Regions from separate parts of the Pseudarthrobacter sp. O4 genome, predicted to be linked through region 2. Evidence: predicted binding sites of a transcription regulator. Region 2 holds the regulator's gene; the other holds the start of a gene.

Region 1 (3,403 bases), 910 kb from region 2:
GGGCCCATCTTCACACCGACGGCGCGCCCGGAGTCGGCCAGGGACTCGGCGAAGGACAGCGGCGGGGAGAAGTCCTCCGGGTCCCAGAGCCGCTTGGTCCCCGAGGTGGAGGTGGTGCGGCGGGCGGGATCCAGCCAGACGCCGTCGATTCCCTCGAGCGGCACCGCCATGGCATCGGAGTGGACCACGGTGGCGTTCCGGAAGGGGATCAGGTTCATGGTGGCGCATGCGGCCGTGGTCTCATCCATCTCCACCGCGGTGACCTGGATGTCCAGGGACGCCAGTGCCATCGAGTCGGCGCCCAGGCCGCAGCCCAGGTCCGCTACGTGCCGGATGCCGGCCTCCGCGAAGCGCTGCGCGTGCCGGGCCGCCACGGTGAGTCGGGTTGCCTGCTCCAGCCCCGCCTGCGTGAAGATCATCTGCCGGGCAAATTCGCCGAACTTGGCCTCGGCCCTGGTCCGGAGCCGGGACTGGGTGAGCACCGCCGAAACGAGTTCGGGGGAGTGGCCGGACTTCCGGAGCGAGGCGTTGAGCCGGAAAGCCTCATCCTCCTCGTACGGCCCCAGCGATGCCAGCAGCTCCCAGCCCTCGGGGTTGAGGAGCGGGGCGATCTGGTCCTGCGGTGCGTCAGCCATGGAATCAAGCCTAGTTCAGGCGCCGGTGCCCCGATGCGCCCGCTAGGCTGGACGGCATGGACGACAGCGGTACGGAAGACAACGGGACCCAAGACGCCTACACGGACCCGGACGCCGCCCGGCGGGACGCCGAAGAGGGCCGCCCGGGCCGTCAGCATCTTGCCGGACACGGCGTTGCCCGGTACGCCAGGCCGGCGCTGATTGCCGGCGGCGTCATCGCCGTCGTCTGCGTGGCCCTCCTGGTCATCATCTTCTTCCTGGACTCCTTCAACGCGACCGTCTATTCAGTCGGCGGCAAGGACGTCACGGACGCCACCGACGAAGCCCGGTCAATCCGTGAGAGCTACGCTGCCGCCAAGGTCGGCGGCACCATCTTCCTGGTTATCGGCCTCGCACTCGCCGCCGCGGGCGGATTCCTGCTGTACCGCCAGCGGAATGAACCGGGCCGGAACGACGAGGCGGACGACGGCGAGGAAGTGGACTTCGAGGACCTCGGGGGACAGTAATCCTGCCGCCCGCCGGCGTTCGCACCGGCAGCCGACAGCCTGCATCCCGGCCGCCCCGGGCGTTCACCCCGGATGAACTTCTGGCACTCGCCTTGACCGAGTGCTAACCATTTACATAGAGTCGTTGTTAGCACTCTCCCTAGGAGGGTGCTAACAACTGAAGCTTCACAGCCAGGCTGCTGCCGGCACCGCGACGACGGTTTGCACGCCTTGGCACCACAGCTTTAAAGTCCATGAATTTGCTGACGAATAGGAGAGGTCCTTGTCGGTCTCTATTAAGCCTCTTGAGGATCGTATTGTTGTCCGCCCGCTCGAAGCCGAGCAGACCACGGCCTCCGGCCTGGTTATCCCGGACTCCGCGCAGGAAAAGCCGCAGGAAGGCGAAGTTGTTGCAGTAGGCCCCGGCCGCTTCGACGACAACGGCAACCGCGTTCCGATCGACGTCGCCACCGGCGATGTTGTCATCTACTCCAAGTACGGCGGAACTGAAGTCAAGACCGGCGGCACCGAGTACCTCGTGCTGTCCGCCCGCGACGTTCTGGCGATCGTCGTAAAGTAACTCTCTTGGACCCCCGCGCCGCCGATCCTTCTCAGACGGGTCAGTTGCGCGGGGTTCTGTCTTGAAAGGACAAAACCATGGCAAAGCAGCTTGCGTTTAACGACGCTGCCCGCCGGTCGCTTGAAGCCGGCATCGATAAGCTCGCCAACACGGTCAAGGTGACGCTTGGCCCGCGCGGCCGCAACGTCGTGCTGGACAAGAAGTGGGGCGCCCCCACGATCACCAACGATGGCGTCACCATCGCCCGTGAAGTCGAGCTGGACGACCCGTTCGAGAACCTTGGCGCGCAGCTCGCCAAGGAGGTCGCCACCAAGACCAACGACGTTGCCGGTGACGGCACCACCACCGCCACGGTGCTGGCACAGGCCCTCGTCAAGGAAGGCCTCCGCAACGTTGCGGCAGGCGCCGCACCGGGCCAGATCAAGCGCGGCATCGAGGTCTCTGTTGAGGCTGTCGCCGCCCGCCTGCTCGAGAACGCCCGCCCGGTCGAAGGCACCCAGGTCGCCAACGTCGCCTCCATCTCCGCCCAGAGCGACGAGGTCGGCGAGCTCCTGGCCGAGGCATTCGGCAAGGTCGGCAAGGATGGTGTGATCACCATCGAGGAATCCTCCACCACGCAGACCGAACTGGTCCTCACCGAGGGCATGCAGTTCGACAAGGGCTACCTGTCCCCGTACTTCGTCACCGACGCGGAACGCCAGGAAGCCGTCCTCGAAGACGCCCTGATCCTGATCAACCAGGGCAAGATCTCCTCCGTGCAGGATTTCCTGCCGCTGCTGGAAAAGGCGCTGCAGAGCTCCAAGCCGCTCTTCATCATTGCCGAAGACGTCGACGGCGAGGCCCTCTCCACGCTGATCGTCAACCGCATCCGCGGCACCCTGAACGTCGTTGCCGTCAAGGCTCCGGGCTTCGGTGACCGCCGCAAGGCCATGCTGCAGGACATCGCCACCCTCACGGGTGCACAGGTTGTCTCGCCGGAACTGGGCCTCAGCCTGGACACTGTAGGCCTCGAGGTGCTGGGTACCGCCCGGCGCATCACCGTCACGAAGGACAACACCACCATCGTCGACGGCGCCGGTTCGGCCGAGGATGTCGCAGCCCGTGTTTCCCAGCTGCGCGCCGAGCTGACCCGCACGGATTCGGACTGGGACAAGGAAAAGCTCCAGGAACGCCTGGCCAAGCTGGCCGGCGGCATCGGCGTGATCAAGGTCGGCGCTGCCACCGAGGTCGAGCTGAAGGAAAAGAAGCACCGCATCGAAGACGCCGTGTCCTCGACCCGCGCTGCCCTCGAAGAAGGCATCGTGGCCGGCGGCGGCGCCGCCCTCATCCACGCCCTCAAGGCGCTCGACGAGGACCCGGCCGTCCAGGCTCTCGAAGGTGACGCGGCAGCAGCTGTCGGCATCGTCCGCCGGGCACTGACCCAGCCGCTGCGCTGGATCGCCCAGAACGCCGGCTTCGACGGCTACGTCGTCGTCGCCAAGGTGGCCGAATCCGCCGACAACCAGGGCTTCAACGCCAAGACCGGCGAATACGAAGACCTGATCGCGGCCGGCGTGATCGACCCCGTGAAGGTGACGCGGGCGGCCCTCCGCAACGCGGCCTCCATCGCGGCACTGGTTCTCACCACGGAAACCCTCGTGGTCGAGAAGCCTGCCGATGAAGACCAGCACGCGGGCCACCAGCACTAGCTCCAAGTCGCTGTA
Region 2 (3,403 bases):
ATCCAGATCACGGTGGCGAGCACGGCGAACAGGTTTCCCACCACCGGCACAAAGACCAACAGGTTCGCGACCACAGCGGCGATCGTCGGGGGCAGCGTGAAGTTGAGGGCTTCCTTGGACTCCTGCGCCGTGAACGGGCCGCGGTCCTTGAAGATCAGGTAGATCAGCAACGAAGGAACGCAGCCGAGGATGCCGCCAAAATGCGCCAGCGTGGCCCACTGCCGGTCCTCGCTGGCCGTCAGGGGCAGCGCATTGGCGGGAACGCCATGATACGGGGGCTGGCCATGGCCGGCCTGATTGCCCGTGTGTTCGCGTGCGTCTTCTGCCACGGTTTAGTCCTTCGGATTGCTGTGATGCGTTGTTGCTGGAAGTTGTTACCAGTAGTGCCGGAGCCGCGCAGGGTGCGCAGCCGCCGATCCAAGAATACTTGCTCGGACGCCGAATCGAGGATCGGGCCCTCAGGGAACCGTGAGGAAATCGATGACCTCTTCCACGCGGCCCAGCAGTGAAGCTTCCAGATCGGCGTAGTTGCGGACGGCGCCGAGGAGCTTCTGCCAGCCCAGGCCGATATCCTCCTTGGTGCTGTGCGGCCAGCCGAAGGCCATCAGGATGCCGGTCTTCCAGTCCACGCCCCGGGGGATGACCGGCCACGTCTCGATGCCCAGGACCGAGGGACGGATGGCCTGCCACACGTCCACGTACGGATGCCCGACAATCAGCACGTTCCCAGCCGCGCCGGGGGAGGCCATCACGGCGTCGGCGATCCTGGACTCCTTGGACTCCGGCACCAGGTGGTCCACCAGGACGCCGAGGCGGCGTCCTGGGCCGGGCCGGAACGCGGCGACGGCGGCCGAGAGGTCATCGATGCCGTGCAGCGGCTCGACGACGATGCCCTCCACCCGGAGATCGTCACCCCAGACCTTCTCCACCAGCTCGGCGTCGTGCTTGCCTTCCACCCAGATCCGGCTGGCCTTGGCCACCTGCGCGCGCTGGCCCTCGACCCGGATCGAGCCGGACGCGGTGCGGCTGGCTCCCGCCGGTGCAAGGGCGGGCCGCGGGGCCGGCGGCATCAGCCGGATCGGCTGGCCCGCCAGGAGGAAGCCGAAGCCGAGCCGGAAGGACCTCGACTTGCCGCGGCGGTCCTCCAGGGCCACCACATGCATCCCGCCGGACTTCTCCACTCGGGTGACGGCCCCCACCCAGCCGGACTGTACGTCCTCGAGCACCATTCCGCGTTCCACGGGGACTTCGGGCAGCTGGGGCTTGGCGGGGGCGGACAGGTCCTGCGGGCCCCAGTTCTGGTATGACATCTGTTCACACTGCTTTGCGCTCGGAATGATACGGCGGGCTGTGCCCGAAAACACCAGCCCCGGGAACGACGCCTGGAGCGAATCCAATGCTAACAACGCGGCGACTCATATTAGACTGGTTAGCACTTAGGCATGTCGAGTGCTAGCCACGCCCAGTGCGGACCGCCTGCCCGGCGCGGCCGGAGGGGCGGCACCGGATGCGGGACAGTCGATTGGAGGTGGGGCGTGAGCGAACCACGCAAACTCGAAGTGCTGCGCGCCATCGTGGAGGACTACGTCCATTCGCGTGAACCCGTCGGCTCCAAAGCCCTCGTGGAACGGCACCATCTGGGCGTGTCCAGCGCCACCATCCGCAATGACATGGCCGCACTGGAAGATGAAGGCCTCATCACGGCGCCGCACACGAGCTCCGGAAGGATTCCCACGGACAAGGGCTACCGCCTGTTCGTGGACCAGATCTCCGCCGTCAAGCCGCTCTCCCCGGCGGAACGCCGGGCCATTCAGGCACTGCTGGAGGGGTCCGATGACCTCGACGACGTCCTGGACCGGACGGTGCGGCTCCTGTCGCAGCTCACCAACCAGGTCGCCGTCGTGCAGTATCCGCATCTGAGCCGGGCCAAGGTGCGGCATATCGAATTTGTCCTGCTGGCGCCCCGGAAGGTGCTGGCGGTCCTGATCGCGGACACCGGCAAGGTGGAGCAGCGGGTGATCGACGTCGTCCAGGACCTTCCGGAGGAGGCCGTCGCGGAACTGCGGTCGCGGTTCCTGGGCAGCCTCTCCGGGACGCCGCTGAACCTGCTGCCGCAGTCGCTGCAGGCCGTGGTCGTCAGCTGCCCGCCTGCGCGGCGCAGCGCCGCGCAGGCACTGGCCAGGGGGCTCGAAGCCCTCGCCGCAAGCAGCCGCGAAGAGCGCATGGTCATGGCCGGGACAGCCAACCTCGCCCGGTCCAACGTGGACTTCCCGCTGAGCATCGGTCCCGTGCTGGAAGCACTCGAAGAGCAGGTGGTCATGCTGCGCCTGCTCAGCGACATGGCGGCGGACCCGCGCGGAGTGACTGTCAGCATCGGCCGGGAGAACCCGTACGACGGGCTCGCGGAGGCGTCGGTGGTGGCTACCGGCTACGGCCCGGACGCCACGGCCAAGGTCGGTGTGCTCGGTCCCACCCGGATGGACTATCCGACCACCATGGCCGCCGTCCGTGCGGTGGCCCGCTACCTTTCCAGAATCCTCGGGCCCTGACCGCCCGGGCGGCAGGCCGCCGCGCCGCTGTTGACCAGACTTCATGCCCCTAACAGGCAGTACAACCAGGAAGAGATACGAACTTTGAGCAGCCACTACGACGTTCTTGGAGTCTCCCGCGAAGCAACGGGAGAAGAGATCAAGAAGGCCTACCGCAAGCTTGCGCGGACCCTGCACCCGGACGTCAACCCGGGCGATGACGCGTCAGACCGTTTCAAGGCCGTCACGCACGCCTACGAGGTGCTCTCCGACCCGCAGAAACGCCGGGTCTACGACACCACCGGCAATGAGAACGGCACCGACAACGGCTTCGGCGGCGGCAGCTACGCCGGCCAGGGCTTCGCGTTCCAGGACATCTTCGACACCTTCTTCGGCGCCGGCGGCCAGGCCGGTCCCGCGTCCCGGGTCCGCCGCGGCCAGGACGCCCTGATCAGCGTCCGGATCGAGCTCCGCGACGCCGTGTTCGGCGTGAACAAGAAGCTCGAGGTCGACACGGCCGTCACCTGCCCCACCTGTGAAGGCTCCTGCTGCCGGCCAGGCACCCGCCCGGAGCGCTGTGACATCTGCGGCGGCAGCGGCCAGGTCCAGCGCGCCGTCCGGTCCATCCTGGGCCAGGTCATGACCACGGCTCCCTGCGGCAGCTGCGAAGGCTTCGGCACAGTGATCAAGGATCCCTGCAACGAATGCGCCGGCCAGGGCCGGATCCGCAGCCGCCGGACCCTGACCGTCAAGGTCCCGGCCGGAGTCGCCACCGGCACCCGCATCCAGCTCTCCGGCCAGGGCGAGGCGGGTCCCGCCGGCGGCCCCGCGGGCGATCTCTACGTGGAGATCCGGGTCAACAACGACGCCACCTA

What was found. The regulator HrcA, encoded in region 2, represses chaperone genes, less so after heat shock. The targets are predictions, from matches to a motif close to TTNGCACTCGNNNNNNNCGAGTGCNAA.
Region 1: the regulator HrcA is predicted to act here: its motif matches at 1,222-1,248, upstream of groES (co-chaperone GroES).

What each region holds. Positions count from the first base shown of each region.
Region 1 is NZ_CP189591.1:1,431,740-1,435,142, reverse strand. It holds gene ACQCSU_RS06470 (THUMP-like domain-containing protein) at 1-635, opposite strand, end outside; gene ACQCSU_RS06465 (hypothetical protein) at 692-1,141, shown strand; gene groES (co-chaperone GroES) at 1,404-1,700, shown strand; gene groL (chaperonin GroEL) at 1,778-3,388, shown strand.
Region 2 is NZ_CP189591.1:523,072-526,474, reverse strand. It holds gene ACQCSU_RS02395 (DUF4870 domain-containing protein) at 1-329, opposite strand, end outside; gene ACQCSU_RS02390 (DUF3097 domain-containing protein) at 459-1,310, opposite strand; gene hrcA (heat-inducible transcriptional repressor HrcA) at 1,536-2,549, shown strand; gene dnaJ (molecular chaperone DnaJ) at 2,634-3,403, shown strand, end outside.